2 regions of the Streptomyces sp. NPDC048352 genome follow, and region 2 is predicted to be linked to the other one. Evidence: riboswitches for the same ligand, from Rfam matches in the RefSeq annotation. Region 2 holds a riboswitch; the other holds the start of a gene.
The links. Region 2 has a riboswitch for glycine ahead of gcvP (aminomethyl-transferring glycine dehydrogenase). Riboswitches for the same ligand answer to the same signal wherever they lie in the genome.
Positions count from the first base shown of each region.

Region 1: it holds a riboswitch for glycine, as region 2 does, so the genes downstream of both, gcvT (glycine cleavage system aminomethyltransferase GcvT) here and gcvP (aminomethyl-transferring glycine dehydrogenase) in region 2, are expected to answer to the same signal.

Region 1 is NZ_JBEZKZ010000009.1:55,452-63,019, reverse strand. Features, by position in the region: gene glyA (serine hydroxymethyltransferase) at 1-783, opposite strand, end outside; gene gcvH (glycine cleavage system protein GcvH) at 799-1,179, opposite strand; gene gcvT (glycine cleavage system aminomethyltransferase GcvT) at 1,269-2,384, opposite strand; glycine riboswitch at 2,561-2,664, opposite strand; gene AB0D45_RS07705 (AAA family ATPase) at 2,904-3,539, shown strand; gene AB0D45_RS07700 (enhanced serine sensitivity protein SseB) at 3,698-4,432, shown strand; gene AB0D45_RS07695 (enhanced serine sensitivity protein SseB C-terminal domain-containing protein) at 4,495-5,235, shown strand; gene AB0D45_RS07690 (ABC transporter permease) at 5,869-6,861, shown strand; gene AB0D45_RS07685 (ABC transporter substrate-binding protein) at 6,956-7,568, shown strand, end outside.
Region 2 is NZ_JBEZKZ010000128.1:1,233-8,800, reverse strand. Features, by position in the region: gene AB0D45_RS33840 (DUF881 domain-containing protein) at 1-361, shown strand, start outside; gene AB0D45_RS33835 (FHA domain-containing protein) at 492-1,382, shown strand; gene AB0D45_RS33830 (MerR family transcriptional regulator) at 1,452-2,216, shown strand; gene AB0D45_RS33825 (bifunctional nuclease family protein) at 2,279-2,752, shown strand; gene AB0D45_RS33820 (MerR family transcriptional regulator) at 2,937-3,575, shown strand; gene AB0D45_RS33815 (DNA polymerase IV) at 3,640-5,040, shown strand; gene AB0D45_RS33810 (PRC-barrel domain-containing protein) at 5,037-5,393, opposite strand; glycine riboswitch at 5,516-5,614, shown strand; gene gcvP (aminomethyl-transferring glycine dehydrogenase) at 5,810-7,568, shown strand, end outside.

The DNA of each region.
Region 1 (7,568 bases), on a different contig from region 2:
CGGGCCGCCCTGCTGGCCCGGGAAGACCGCGGAGTTGATCTTCTTGGCCAGCTCCTGCGTCGACAGGATGACACCGCCGCGCGGACCGCCGAGGGTCTTGTGCGTGGTGGTGGTGACGACGTGGGCGTGGGGCACCGGGTTCGGGTGCAGGCCCGCGGCGACCAGGCCCGCGAAGTGGGCCATGTCGACCATCAGGTACGCGCCGACCTCGTCCGCGATCCGGCGGAACGCGGCGAAGTCGAGCTGGCGCGGGTAGGCGGACCAGCCGGCGACGATCAGCTGCGGCTTGGACTCCTTGGCGAGGCGCTCGACCTCGGCCATGTCCACCTGGCCGGTCTCGTCGACGTGGTACGGGACCACGTTGTAGAGCTTGCCGGAGAAGTTGATCTTCATGCCGTGGGTCAGGTGACCGCCGTGGGCCAGGTTCAGGCCCATGATCGTGTCGCCCGGCTTCAGCAGCGCGAACATCGCGGCGGCGTTGGCCTGCGCACCCGAGTGCGGCTGGACGTTCGCGGCCTCGGCGCCGAACAGCGCCTTGATGCGGTCGATCGCGATCTGCTCGACCACGTCGACGTGCTCGCAGCCGCCGTAGTAGCGGCGGCCCGGGTAGCCCTCGGCGTACTTGTTGGTCAGGACCGAGCCCTGGGCCTCCATGACGGCGACCGGAGCGAAGTTCTCCGACGCGATCATTTCCAGGGTCGACTGCTGGCGCGCGAGCTCGGCGTCGACGGCGGCGGCGACGTCCGGGTCGAGCTCGTGGAGGGGGGTGTTCAGAACAGACATCAGGATCCCCTGGGGTCAGTTGCCGGCGGTGAGAGCGGTGTACTCCTCGAAGGAGAGCGCGTCCTTCGGCTCCTCCGAGAGGCGCACCTTGAACAGCCAGCCACCCTCGAACGGGGCGGAGTTCACCAGCGACGGGTCGTCCACGACGTCCTGGTTGAACTCGACGATCTCACCGGAGACGGGGGAGTAGAGGTCGCTGACCGACTTGGTCGACTCCAGCTCGCCACAGGTCTCGCCCTCGGTGACGGTGTCGCCGACCGCGGGGAGCTGGGCGTAGACGACGTCACCGAGCGCGGTGGCGGCGAACTCCGTGATGCCGACCGTCGCGACGCCGCCCTCGGCGTCCGACAGCCACTCGTGCTCCTTGGTGTAACGCAGCTGCTGGGGGTTGCTCATGACCTGATTCTCCTGGATGCGGGGAGGTGGATACGAACGGTGGTCTTGCGTGCTGAGACGGGAGCGGACGGTGGGAACCGGTCCGAGGGTTACTTCTGCCGCTTGTAGAAGGGCAGGGCCACGACCTCGTACGGCTCATGCGTACCGCGAATGTCCACGCCGACGCCGGAGGTGCCGGGCGCGGCGTGCTCCGCGTCGACGTACGCCATGGCGATCGGCTTGCCCAGCGTCGGGGAGGGGGCGCCGGAGGTCACCTCGCCGATGACCTCGCCGCCCGCGACGACGGGGAAGCCGGCGCGCGGGACGCGGCGGCCCTCGGCGACGAGGCCGACCAGCTTGCGCGGCGGCTTGGTGGCGGCGACCTCGGCGGCGGCCTCCAGGGCGGCGCGGCCGACGAAGTCGCCCTCCTTCTCGAACTTCACGACCCGGCCCAGCCCGGCGTCGAAGGGGGTGAGGTCCGTGGTCAGCTCGTGCCCGTACAGCGGCATGCCCGCCTCCAGGCGCAGCGTGTCGCGGCAGGACAGGCCGGCCGGCACCAGGCCGGCGTCCTTGCCGGCCTCGGTCAGCGCCTGCCACAGCTCCACGGCGTGCCCGGGGGAGACGAACAGCTCGAAGCCGTCCTCGCCCGTGTAGCCGGTACGGGCGATCAGCGCGGGCACGCCCGCGACGGTGCCCGGCAGGCCGGCGTAGTACTTCAGGCCGTCCAGGTCGGCGTCCGTGAGCGACTTCAGGATGCCGGGGGACTCCGGGCCCTGGACGGCGATCAGCGCGTACGTGTCGCGGTCGTCGCGGACCTCGGTGTCGAAGCCGGCGGCGCGCTCGGTGAGCGCGTCCAGCACGACCTGGGCGTTGGAGGCGTTGGCGACGACCATGTACTCGGTCTCGCCCAGGCGGTAGACGATCAGGTCGTCCAGGATCCCGCCGTCCTCCTGGCAGATGTGCGTGTAGCGGGCGCGGCCGACGCCGACGGTGGAGATGTTCCCGACGAGCGCGTAGTCCAGGGCCTTCACGGCCTCCGGGCCGGTCAGGGTGATCTCGCCCATGTGGGACAGGTCGAACAGGCCGGCCTTGGTGCGCACGGCGTTGTGCTCGTCGCGCTCGCTGGCGTAGCGCAGCGGCATGTCCCAGCCCGCGAAGTCGGTCATGGTCGCACCGAGCGAGCGGTGCAGCGCGTCGAGCGCGGTCAGGCGGGGGGCAGTGCTCATGGGTGTGGCTCCCGGGTCCCAGGGCATGACATGACGAGGAGGTTCCTCCCCATCTGTCATCGGAACCTGAGAGGTTCGCCGAGAGTTCCCACGGGGGAACGCCGACTTGCACCTTGGGTGGAGCACGCACCGGGCCGTCGGGGACGGCCGCGGTCGGGCTCGCTTTTCAGATCTGCCTCATCCACGCGGTACGGGGCCTGAGAGATTCAAGGGAGGTTCTTGCTCCTTCGGCGCCCGGGCACGGCCTCGCGGCCTGCCGGGACTCTCCCGCGCGGATTCAAGCGGCCGGTATGCAGTTAGGTGTCCAGATGGCGCACATCATTGCACGGGACGCGCGGGAGAGGGCAGTGGGGCCCGGAAGAACGTGCGGTCCGCGTGATCCGTGGACGAGCCGTCCGCGCAGTGGAACGCCCGACCGGAACCGCGACTGCCGGATTACCGTCTCTTTACATTCAGTGGGCACGGGGCCCTCGCGGCCCGATTCGGGGGGAGACGATCACTGTGCGGAGATTCGGAGTGGTGACCAGTACGGGCACGGTCGGGGCGGTGCCGGCCCAGCGGAGCGCCGCCCGCCCCCGGGCCGTCGGCGGCGCGGTGCGCGACCTGCGCGGACAGGCCGCGCGGCCGCACCGGCTCGGCTTCGCGGCCGGGGACATCGTGGTGGTGTCCGGCCTGCCCGGCGGCGGCAAGAGCACCCTGATCAAGCGGGCCGCCGAAGCCGGCATCGACTCCCAGGACACCCGTGAGCGCTGGGAGCGCCGCATGCCGGCCGCACTGCCCTACGCGGTGTACCGGCCGCTGGTGCGCGCCGCCCACTACCGGGGGCTGTGGCGCGAGCTGCGCTCCGGCGCCTCTGTGGTGGTCCACGACTGCGGCACCCAGTCCTGGGTGCGGGGCGTCCTCGCGGCCGTCGCCCGGCGGCGCGGCCGGGCGCTGCACCTGCTGCTGCTCGACACCACCGCCGAGGAGGCCCTGTCCGGGCAGGCGGCCCGGGGCCGGCGGGTGTCGTCGTACGCCTTCGCCCGCCACCGGAGTGCCGTGGCCCGCCTCCTCGCCGCGGCCGAATCGGGCCGCCCCCCGCGCGGCTGCACCACGACCACCCTCCTGGACCGCCCCGCGGCCGCATCCCTGACCCACATCACCTTCGACGCCTGAAGCCGCCCACCTGATCCCGAAGCCCGGCGCCCGAAGCCCGACGACGCCCCACCGAGCCGTCCCGCCGCGCGGAGCCGGGCGGCCCGGGCCGGGGTGGCGGCGGGTGCCGCGATAGCCTCGGGGCGACACCGGCGCGGACACAGGGAGAGCAGGCGCACATGCAGGGCAACGGCTGGCCGGCCAACGAGTTGGAGCAGGTGCTCGGGGCGGCGCTCGGACAGGCGGACGCCGGCCCGCGGATCCTCGAGGTGCTCGGCCGCAGCCAGGTCTGGGTGCCGCTGCCCCAGGGCGGCGGGCCCGACAGCGCCGCCCTCGACCTCCCCACGATGCTGATCGGCGGCGAGGCGTACGTCCCCGTCTACAGTTCGGAGGCCCAGTTCCGCTTCGCCGCCGGGCCCGCCATGGACTTCGCCGTCGCCCCCGCCGCCGAGTTCGCCCGGGGCCTGCCCCCGCAGCTCGGCATCGCCGTGAACCCCGAGGGCGCCGTCGGGGTGCCGCTGCCCCCGGCCGCCGTCGCCGAGCTGTGCCGGGCCGGCCGCACCCCGCTCGACGGCCCCGCCACCGGCGGCCGCGTCCGGCTCTTCGAGCCCGACTGGCAGGACGACCCGGTGGACTTCCTCGCCGCCGCCGCAGAGGAGTTCCGGGCCACCGGGGCGGTCGCCGCCGCCCACCGGTGCCTGGCCAGCGTCGAGGGCGGCGAGCCCCAGCTCTACATCGGTGTCCGGCTGGTGGGATGGGAGCCCGAGTCGCGAAACGCCCCGCTGGAGGCACTCGGCCGCGCCCTGGCCCGCGTACCGGCGCCCTGGCCGGTGCAGTTGATCCTGCTGGACGCCGCCGAGGACCCGGTCACGGACTGGATTCGTGAGCGCGTACGCCCCTTCTACCTGCCGTAGCGCCGCTTAAGCTGGTTCATACGTGTGGACGACGGGCGGACGAAGACGAAGAGGGGTACCGGGTGAGTGCGTCAGGCACGGCCGCGGCCGGGCAGGTCGAGCACATGCTGCGCCAGGTGACTCCCGGGCGCTATGAGGGCTACGAGTCATTCCTGCACGCCCTCGCCGAGGGCAGGCTGTGGATGCTGCTGTGGCAGGGGCAGCCGGGCTCACCGGACGCCCAGTACGGCGGCATGGAGGTGGAGGGGCTCGGCTACGCCCCCTGCGTGACCTCCCCGCAGGAACTGGCCGCCAGCGGCTGGAACCGCGGCTACGAGGTGGTCACCGGCCGGGACATCGCCCGCGCCCTCTACCCGGACCGGTGGGGGCTGTGGGTCAACCCGCACGCCCAGGGCGGCGGCCTCGGCGTGCCGTGGGCCGACCTGCGCCGGGTCGCCACCGGCCTGGACCGGATGCCGGCGGGGCCGCTGCGGCTGTCCGAGCCGGCCCTGGAGCTGCCGCAGTTCTACGGGCTGCTGACGCAGCACGCGCACCGCACGCCGGCCGTCAGGTCGCTGCGCCGCGCCTGGGTGCAGCCCTCGCTCGGTTCGGCGTACCTCGCGGTGGGGCTCGACCTCTACGACGCCTCGGCGCCCGCGCTGGAATCCGTACGGGAGATGATGCGCCAGTCCGTCGGCGCCGTGCCCGAGGGCGTCCCGGTGTGCACGGTCGCGCTGGCGGACGAGCACGATCCGGTGGCGATGTGGCTGCGCGCGCAGACCCGTCCCTTCTACGACCGCGAGGGGCAGGCGGCCGCCTACTGAGCAGGCCGGGGGCTGCCGGAACCGGTTGGCGGAGCCGGTTCCCCGAGCCCCCTACAGGGATTCCGGGCGTGCGCCCGCCCCCTGAGACGGACCCCTCCGACGGACAACGGGCCGCCGGGAACCACGGTTCCCGGCGGCCTTCGTCTTGTCCGGATATCGCCGCTGTTGGGCGTCCAATTGGCGTGCTCCTCCGCAGGGTTGGCCGCGATGTCCGTTTGCGTACCGAACGGACGGTGTTGCTCCGCTGAGCCGTCAACGGAGTCCGGATAACGGGAACCACAGGCTCAGATCACGGTTGCGCATCCATTCATCTGCGGGTCTGGCGGCTGGTCGAGCGCCCGATGAAGACTCCCCACCCAAGAGCCGGTCAGTCCTCCCAGACGCGGTTCTGCACGTGGACTTCGCCGCTCGTCCCACCCGGCGCGTCCGCACTTCCCGCACCTCAGCTGCACCGCACCGCACGCACCGCACCCTGCTCCACCCACAGCACGGCCGCACTGCCAGCACTGCCAGCACCTCGCACCTCGTACGCGTTCACGTGCCCCGAGCACTCGAGCGCCACTCCGCACCAACGCCGCCACAGCGGCGGGCATGGGCCGACCCACCCGTCGGCCGAGAGGGGTCCCCACCACGATGACGGCACCACTGCACGACACGAGCGCGGAAACACCCGCACCCGTGTCCGTAGCCGACGTCCCTGCCAAGGCCATCGAAGGCCGCTCGCCCGGCCGCATCGCCTGGATGCGGCTCAAGCGCGACAAGGTCGCGCTGACCGGCGGCGTGATCGTGATCCTCCTGATCCTGGTGGCGGTCTTCGCGCCGCTGATCGTGAACCTGCTGGGCCACGACCCCAACGAGTTCCACGAGGACATGATCGACCCGGACCTGGGCACGCCGCTCGGCTCCCTGGGCGGCATCAGCTCCGACTTCCTGCTGGGCGTCGAACCGACCAACGGGCGCGACGTGTTCAGCCGGATCGTCTACGGCGCCCGCATCTCCCTGGTCGTCGCCTTCCTGGCGGCCTTCGTCTCGGTCGTCCTCGGCAGCCTCCTGGGCGCCCTCGCCGGTTTCCTCGGCGGCTGGGTGGACGGGATCATCAGCCGCCTGATGGACCTGCTGCTGGCCTTCCCGCAGCTGCTGTTCACCATCGCCCTGGTCTCCGTGGTCCCCAACTCCGTGTGGGGGTTCGAGGGTTCCGGCGTACGGATGGGCGTGCTCATCCTCGTCATCGGCTTCTTCGGCTGGCCGTACATCGGCCGCATCGTCCGGGGCCAGACGATCTCCCTGCGCGAACGCGAGTACGTCGAGGCCGCGCGCAGCGTCGGTGCCGGCCGCGGCTACATCCTGGTCAAGGAGCTGCTGCCGAACCTGGTCGCGCCGATCCTCGTCTACGCCACGCTGATCATCCCGACCAACATCCTGACCGAAGCGGCCCTCAGCTTCCTGGGCGCCGGCGTCAAACCGCCCACCGCTTCCTGGGGAAAGATGCTCTCCGACGCCGTCCCCATCTACCAGGACGACCCCATGTACATGGTGGTCCCCGGCATGACGATCTTCATCACCGTCCTGGCGTTCAACCTCTTCGGGGACGGGCTGCGTGACGCACTCGACCCCAAGGGCAGCTGAACCGCTTCTTCGCTTCACCACCTATGGAGGTTGGACAACCGTGATCCGCAGAAACCAGGCTCTCGCGATCACCGCCGTGATCGCCGCCCTCTCGATGACCGCCGCGTGCGGCAACGGGGCCAAGAAGGACGACAAGGCGGACGGCGACAGCGGCAAGGGCTACAGCGGCGCCGCCACCGCCGTCATCAACCCCTCCGACGCCAAGGGCGGCGAGCTCAAGCTCTGGTCCCCGCAGGACGTGGACTACCTCGACCCGGCGCGCGCCTACTACGGCTTCGTGTGGAACATGCAGCGGCTCTACGTGCGCAGCCTGCTCGCCTACGACGCCAAGCCCGGCAAGGACGGCACCAAGGTGGTCCCGGACCTCGCCGAGGCCCTGCCGGTCATCAGCAACGACGGCAAGACGTACACCCTGAAGCTCAAGGACGGGGTGAAGTTCGAGGACGGTACGCCGATCACCTCGAAGGACATCAAGTACGGCGTCGAGCGCGTCTTCGCGCAGGACGTCCTCTCCGGCGGCCCGACCTACCTGATCGACCTCCTCGACCAGGGCCAGAAGTACCCCGGCCCGTACAAGGACACCGACCCGAACAAGATGGGTCTGAAGACCGTCGAGACGCCGGACGACAAGACCATCGTCTTCAACCTGGCGAGCGCGAACTCGGACTTCAGCTACCTGCTGGCCATGCCGTCCTCCTCGCCGGTCC
Region 2 (7,568 bases):
GCGGATCACCGACACCAAGGGCCAGGTGCGGTCCGACCAGCTGCTGGACACCCTCCAGGAGCTGCGGGCGGCCGGGGCCGAGGCGATCCAGATCAACGGTGTGCGTGTCGTGGCGGGGTCGTACTTCTCGGACGAGGGCGGCGGGGTCGGCATCGACGGTAAGAAGATCACACAACCCTATGAATTCAGGGTGATCGGCAAACCGCAGGATCTGGAGCCGGCGCTGAACATCCCGGGCGGTGTCGTGCAGACCATGGAGAAGGAACAGGCCACGGTCGCCGTCACACGGTCGGCGAAGATCGTTGTGGACGCCTTGCGGGCTGCGAAGCAGCCTGACTACGCTCGGTCGTCATCGCCGTGATGAGGGATGCGACGTGGACAGGCTCACGCGGGCCGACGCCTGCGGGGGGTCGACGCACGGAAGTCGCCGTGCGTGGTGGAAACTGTCTGGTGGTTACGGACGTTGTCAGAATGTCCGGGTCGGCAGGTGTGTGCATGCAGAGTTCGTCCTGCCCCACGGGCGGGTCTGTTTCGGTCAAGGGGAATCGCCCGTGAAGTTGTTTGAGAAGTTGTTCGGCAAGAAGAAGAACGAGGAAAGCGGTGCGGCACGGCACCGCGCGGGGCAGCCGGAAGCGGAAGGGCAGGGCGACAGGCCCCTCTTCCGCGACGAGGTGGCCGGCCCGGGTGACGCGGGGGCGCGCGGCGCGTCGTCCGTTGACCCCGCTGGTTCCGGACGCATAGGTTTCGGTGACCCATCAGCCTCAAGTGCGGGTGGAGGGTACGCCTCTGACCCGTATGCCACCAGTGCCTCCGCGGGGCAGCCGCGGCGCGAGGAGCCGTCCATGTCGGCCGAGCAGACGTGCGGCAGGTGCGGGCACCGCAGCGATGCGGCGAGCCGTTTCTGCTCCAACTGCGGGGCGCCGCTGCGGCCGGGTCTGACGCCGGAGCGCGCTTCGGAGACCACGTCCACCATCTCGATCTCGGGCCTGGAGGCCTACGAGGCCGAGGGTTCGGGCCAGCACGCTCCGTCCTCGCTGTCCCCCGAGGCCCAGGCCGCGGTGGAGGCGCTGCCCCCCGGTTCCGCCCTGCTCATCGTGCGGCGCGGACCCAACTCGGGCAGCCGCTTCCTGCTGGACGGCGAACTGACCACGGCGGGCCGGCATCCGCAGAGCGACATCTTCCTGGACGACATCACCGTCTCCCGCCTGCATGTCGAATTCCGCCGGAGCCCGGAGGGCGGCTTCACCGTCTCCGACGTGGGCAGCCTCAACGGCACGTACGTGAACCGCGAGCCGATCGACTCCGTCGCCCTGCACAACGGCGACGAGGTGCAGATCGGCAAGTACCGGCTGTGCTTCTACGCGAGCCTGCGGGGCGCCTGACCCCCTCGGACACCGTCCGGGGGGCACCCCACCCCCGGACACCCCCGGGGGGACCCCAGGGAAGGTTCCATGCTGCGTACCCCGACGGGCGGCGCCTCGAAGAACGGCGCCGCCGGCTCGTCCCGGCAGCTGGTCAGCATCGGCATGGTGCTGACCATGCTGCGCGACGAGTTCCCCGAAGTGACGATTTCCAAGATCCGCTTCCTGGAGGCGGAGGGGCTCGTCGAGCCCAGACGCACACCTTCCGGATACCGCAAGTTCAGCACGGACGACGTGGAGCGGCTCGGGCGCATCCTGCGCCTGCAGCGCGACCACTACCTGCCGCTGAAGGTCATCCGGGAGCAGCTCGACGCGCTCGACCGCGGTGAGCAGATCCGCATCCCCGCACCCGCGGCGCACGGGGAGTCCGTGGATCCCGCGGGTGCCCCCGCGGTCGGCGGGGAGGCGGGCGGGGAGCGGCCGACGGTGGCCCGGGTCGGCCGGGCCGAGCTGCTCGCCGCCGCCGAGGTGGACGAGGTCCAGCTCGTGGAGTGGGAGTCGTACGGGCTCATCTCCGAGGCCCCCGGCGGCGGGTTCGACGCCGAGACCGTCACCGTGGCCCGGCTGATCGCGGAACTGGGCCGGTTCGGGCTCGAGCCCCGCCATCTGCGGGCCATGAAGGCGGCGGCGGACCGGGAGGCCGGTCTGGTGGAGCAGCTCGTGGCCCCGCTGCGCCGCCACCGCAACCCGCAGACCCGGGCGCACGCCGAAGCCACGATGAAGGAGCTCGCAGGGCTGTCCGTACGGCTCCACGAGGCCCTGGTCCGGACCGCTCTCGGGGTCCGTCCGCACTGATCCGACGGGTCCGGGGGAGCCCCGACTACCCAAACCTGCCGAGCACGTCCTAGGGTTGCTGTGTGAACGAGCTCGACGTTGTGGGTGTCCGGGTGGAAATGCCCTCCAACCAACCGATCGTGCTCCTGCGTGAAGTGGGAGGCGACCGGTACCTCCCCATCTGGATCGGTCCTGGGGAGGCGACCGCCATTGCCTTCGCGCAGCAGGGCATGGCCCCTGCCCGGCCGCTGACGCACGACCTGTTCAAGGACGTGCTGGAGGCGGTCGGTGAGGAGCTCACCGAGGTCCGGATCACGGATCTGCGGGAGGGCGTCTTCTACGCGGAACTGGTCTTCGCCAGTGGAGTCGAGGTGAGCGCGAGGCCGTCGGACGCCATAGCGCTGGCCCTGCGGACGGGAACGCCGATCTACGGCAGTGACGGCGTCCTCGACGACGCAGGCATCGCGATTCCCGACGAGCAGGAGGACGAGGTGGAGAAGTTCCGCGAGTTCCTCGACCAGATCTCCCCCGAGGACTTCGGAACGGGCCCCCAGTAGTCCCGCCGAAGGCCGCGCGGCTCACCGGGAACTGTCAGCCCATTCGAGTAGCCTTTCCCGGCAGCGGGGTACGGGAAACCACTCTCAGGGTGATTATCACTCGGCGTGCCGAGTGTGGCGATCGTTGACGCACCCCTGGTCACTGCCTACCTTCGAGGTGGCAGGTCAAGGACGGAGGGTCGGCGTGAGGATCACGGGCGACGGTACGACCGGGGGCACCCCCGCGCGGAGCGACGGTGGGCCGTACCCGCTGCACGGCGGCGCGGCGGGATCCGCGCACCGTCAGCCGGCGTCCCCGCCGGTCGGGCCGGTGGGTGAGGGCCCGGCGCCCGAGGAGGTCGGCTACCGCGGGCCGACGGCGTGCGCGGCCGCCGGGATCACGTACCGCCAACTGGACTACTGGGCCCGCACCGGGCTCGTGGAGCCGAGCGTCCGGCCCGCGTACGGGTCGGGGACCCAGCGCCTGTACAGCTTCCGCGACGTGGTCGTCCTCAAGATCGTCAAGCGCTTCCTGGACACCGGGGTGGCGCTCCAGAACATCCGCACCGCCGTCCAGCACCTGCGGGACCGCGGCTTCCGCGACCTCGAGCGCATGACGCTGATGAGCGACGGCGCGACCGTGTACGAGTGCACCTCGCCGGACCAGGTCGTGAGCCTCCTCCAGGGCGGCCAGGGCGTCTTCGGCATCGCGGTGGGCGTCGTGTGGCGCGACGTCGAGAACGCGCTCTCCCAGCTGCACGGGGAGCGCGTGGACACGGGGGAGACCCTGGTCGGCCACAATCCCGCCGACGAGCTGGCCGCGCGGCGCAACCGGGCCGTCTGACCCGGATGCCGCCGGGCGCGCCGGCACCACGGCGTTGTCAGTGGCATGGGGCAGCATCGGTGCTGTGAGAGCCGCACCGACCATCCTGCACCTGGACATGGATGCCTTCTACGCCGCCGTGGAACAGGCGTCGAAGCCCAGCCTGCGCGGGAAGGCCGTGATCGTCGGCGGCCTCGGCCCGCGCGGGGTGGTGGCCACCGCCTCCTACGAGGCCCGGCGGTTCGGGGTGCATTCGGCGATGCCGACCGCGCAGGCCCGCCGGCTCTGCCCGAACGGCGCCTACCTGATCCCGCGCTTCAGCCTCTACCGCGAGGTCAGCGATCTCGTCATGGGCCTGCTGCGGGAGCTGTCGCCGCTGGTCGAGCCGCTCAGCCTGGACGAGGCCTTCGTGGACCTGGAGGCGGGCGGAGCGGCCTTCGACGCGGCGGGCGCCCGCGCCACCGGCGAGCGGCTGCGCGCGGACATCAGGGCCGCCACCGGGCTCAGCGGCTCGGTGGGCCTGGCCGGCTCCAAGATGCTGGCCAAGGTGGCCTCGGAGGAGGCCAAGCCCGACGGGCTGCTGCTGATCGAGCCGGGGACCGAGCGGGAGCTGCTTGCACCCATGTCGGTGCGCACCCTGCCGGGGGTGGGGCCGGCCACCGGGGAGCACCTGCGGCGCGCCGGGATCACCACCGTGGGGGAGCTGGCCGAGGCCGGCGAGGACGAACTGGTGCGGATGGTGGGCCGGGCGCACGGGGTGGGCCTCTACCGGATGGCGCTCGGGCTGGACGACCGCCCGGTGGTCGCCGAGCGGGACGCTAAGTCCGTGTCGGTGGAGGACACCTTCGACGTGGACCTGCACGACCGGGTCCGGATCCGGTACGAGGTGCAGCGGCTCGCCGACCGCTGCGTGGGCCGGCTGCGCGGGGCGGGGCACTCGGGGCGGACCATCGTCCTCAAGGTCCGCCGGTACGACTTCTCGACGCTGACCCGCTCCGAGACGCTGCGGGGGCCGACCGACGACCCGGCGGTGGTGCGCGAGGCGGCCGCACGGCTGCTGGAGGGCGTGGACACCACCGGCGGGGTGCGGCTGCTTGGGGTGGGGGTGACGGGGCTGGCGGACTACACCCAGGAGGACCTGTTCGCCCACGCGCTGGCCGCCGCCGGGGAAGAGGCGGAGGGGGTGGCTCCGGAGCCTTCCGGGGCCGGTGGGAGCGGCTCGGCTGCGGCCGGGAGCGCGGGGCCGCCGGAGGGGGCCCCGGCAGCCCCGGAGGCCGAGCAGGCGCCTCCCGTACGGCACTGGGCGGCAGGGAGCGACGTACGGCACGCGGTGTACGGGCCGGGGTGGGTGCAGGGCAGCGGGGTCGGACGGGTGACCGTGCGGTTCGAGCAGCCCGGATCGCCCCCCGGCCGGGTCCGTACCTTCCGGCTGGACGACCCGGACCTGGAGGCCTCCGATCCGCTGCCCCTCGTCGGTGACGGCTAGGCGGTGTCCTGGGGGCGGGGGTGCTGGAAGTCGGAGGGGAGCGCCACGTCCAGCCCGTAGTGGTGGTAGAGCTGGAGCTCCTGTTCGGGCGAGAGGTGGCGGCCGACCCCGAAGTCGGGGGCGTCCTTGATCAGGGAGCGGTCGAAGGGCACGCGCAGGGCGTCGTCCACCACCTCGCTGGGTTCCAGGGGGACGAAGGCGTCGCGTCCGAAGAGGCCGGTCCGGACGGCTGCCCACTCCGGGACGCCCGTGGCGTCGTCGAGGTAGACCTCGTCCACGGTGCCGATCTTGGCGCCGTTGCGGTCGAACGCCTTGCGGCCGATCAGGCTGCGGGGATCGATGTCGGTCTGCACGGTCCCTCCGTACGGTCGCAGTGCGCACAGCTCGTGCGTAATGACTACGAAAGTGCATATTTGGAGAGGGGGCCACTCGAGGGAGGGTCGAGATCCTCGCTGGTAGGCTGGGTGACGGCTGTTGACCCTGTGCGGGAGAGTCCTCCGAGTGAGTACGACGGAGGCGCCGAAGGAGCAAATCCTCCCCGGAATCTCTCAGGCATACGTACCGCACGGACGAGGCCACTCTGGAAAGCAGGGGCAGGTGCCGGGCCCGCAGTGCCGGCTCCTCCCCTCACCGACGGTGAAAGCCGGAGCTCACGGGCGAACCCCGCGACTCCGGTGAAGCTCTCAGGTTGAGATGACAGAGGGGGAGGCCGTCCGGGTGCCCGCGCCGTGGTGCCCCTCGCAGGTCATACGACCAGGAGGCCTCCGTTATGACCGCCAACCGCATTCCGCTCTCCCAGCTCGAGCGGGGCATCCCCTTCGAGCAGCGTCACATCGGCCCGGACGCCGAAGCGCAGGCCAAGATGCTCGCCCAGGTGGGCTACGGCTCCCTCGACGAGCTCACCGCCGCCGCCGTACCGGATGTGATCAAGACCGCCGAGGCGCTGAACCTGCCCGAGGCGCGGACCGAAGCCGAGGTGCTGGCCGAGCTGCGCTCGCTCGCCGACCGCAACCAGGTGCTGTCCTCCATGATCGGTCTGGGCTACTACGGCACCTTCACCCCGCCGGTGATCCTGCGCAACGTCATGGAGAACCCGGCCTGGTACACCGCGTACACGCCGTACCAGCCGGAGATCTCGCAGGGCCGCCTCGAGGCGCTGCTGAACTTCCAGACCCTCGTCGCCGACCTGACCGGTCTGCCGACCTCGGGCGCCTCCCTGCTGGACGAGGGCACCGCGGCCGCCGAGGCCATGTCCCTGGCCCGCCGCGTGGGCAAGGTCAAGGGCGGGGTCTTCCTCGTCGACGCCGACGCGCTGCCGCAGACCATCGCCGTGATCGAGACCCGCGCCGAGCCCACGGGCGTCGAGGTCGTCGTCGCGGACCTGTCCGAGGGCATCCCGGCCGAGATCGCCGAGCGCGGTGTCTTCGGCGTGCTGCTCCAGTACCCGGGCGCCTCCGGCGCCGTTCGCGCGATCAAGCCGGTCATCGACCAGGCGCACGAGCTCGGCGCGATCGTCACCGTCTCCGCCGACCTGCTCGCGCTGACCCTCCTGACCTCCCCGGGCGAGCTGGGCGCGGACATCGCCGTCGGCACCACCCAGCGCTTCGGCGTCCCGATGGGCTTCGGCGGCCCGCACGCCGGCTACATGGCCGTCCAGGCCAAGCACGCCCGCTCGCTGCCCGGCCGCCTCGTCGGCGTCTCCGTGGACGCGGACGGCAACAAGGCCTACCGCCTGGCCCTCCAGACCCGCGAGCAGCACATCCGCCGCGAGAAGGCCACCAGCAACATCTGCACCGCGCAGGTGCTGCTCGCCGTCATGGCCGGCATGTACGCCGTCTACCACGGCCCGGACGGCCTGCGCACGATCGCCCGCCGCACCCACCGCTACGCCGCGCTGCTCGCCGCGGGCCTGACGGCCGGCGGGATCGAGCTGGTGCACGGCTCCTTCTTCGACACGCTCACCGCCCGGGTGCCCGGCAAGGCCGCCGAGGTCGTCGCCGCCGCCCGCGAGAACGGCGTCAACCTCCACCAGGCCGACGCCGACCACGTCTCGCTCTCCTGCGACGAGACCACCCGCCGCGCCGACCTCGAAGCCGTCTGGGCCGCCTTCGGCGTCACGGCCGACATCGAGGCCCTGGACGAGGCCACCGCCGACGCGCTGCCCGAGGCCCTGCTGCGCTCGGACGCGTACCTGACCCACCCGGTCTTCCACCAGCACCGCTCCGAGACGGCGATGCTGCGCTACCTGCGCAAGCTCTCCGACAAGGACTACGCGCTGGACCGCGGCATGATCCCGCTCGGCTCCTGCACGATGAAGCTCAACGCGACCACCGAGATGGAGCCGGTCACCTGGCCCGAGTTCGGCCAGCTGCACCCCTTCGCGCCGATCGAGCAGGCCCAGGGCTACGCCACGCTCATCACCGAGCTGGAGGAACGTCTCTGCGAGGTCACCGGCTACGACAAGGTCTCCCTCCAGCCGAACGCCGGCTCCCAGGGCGAGCTCGCCGGCCTGCTGGCGGTGCGCGCCT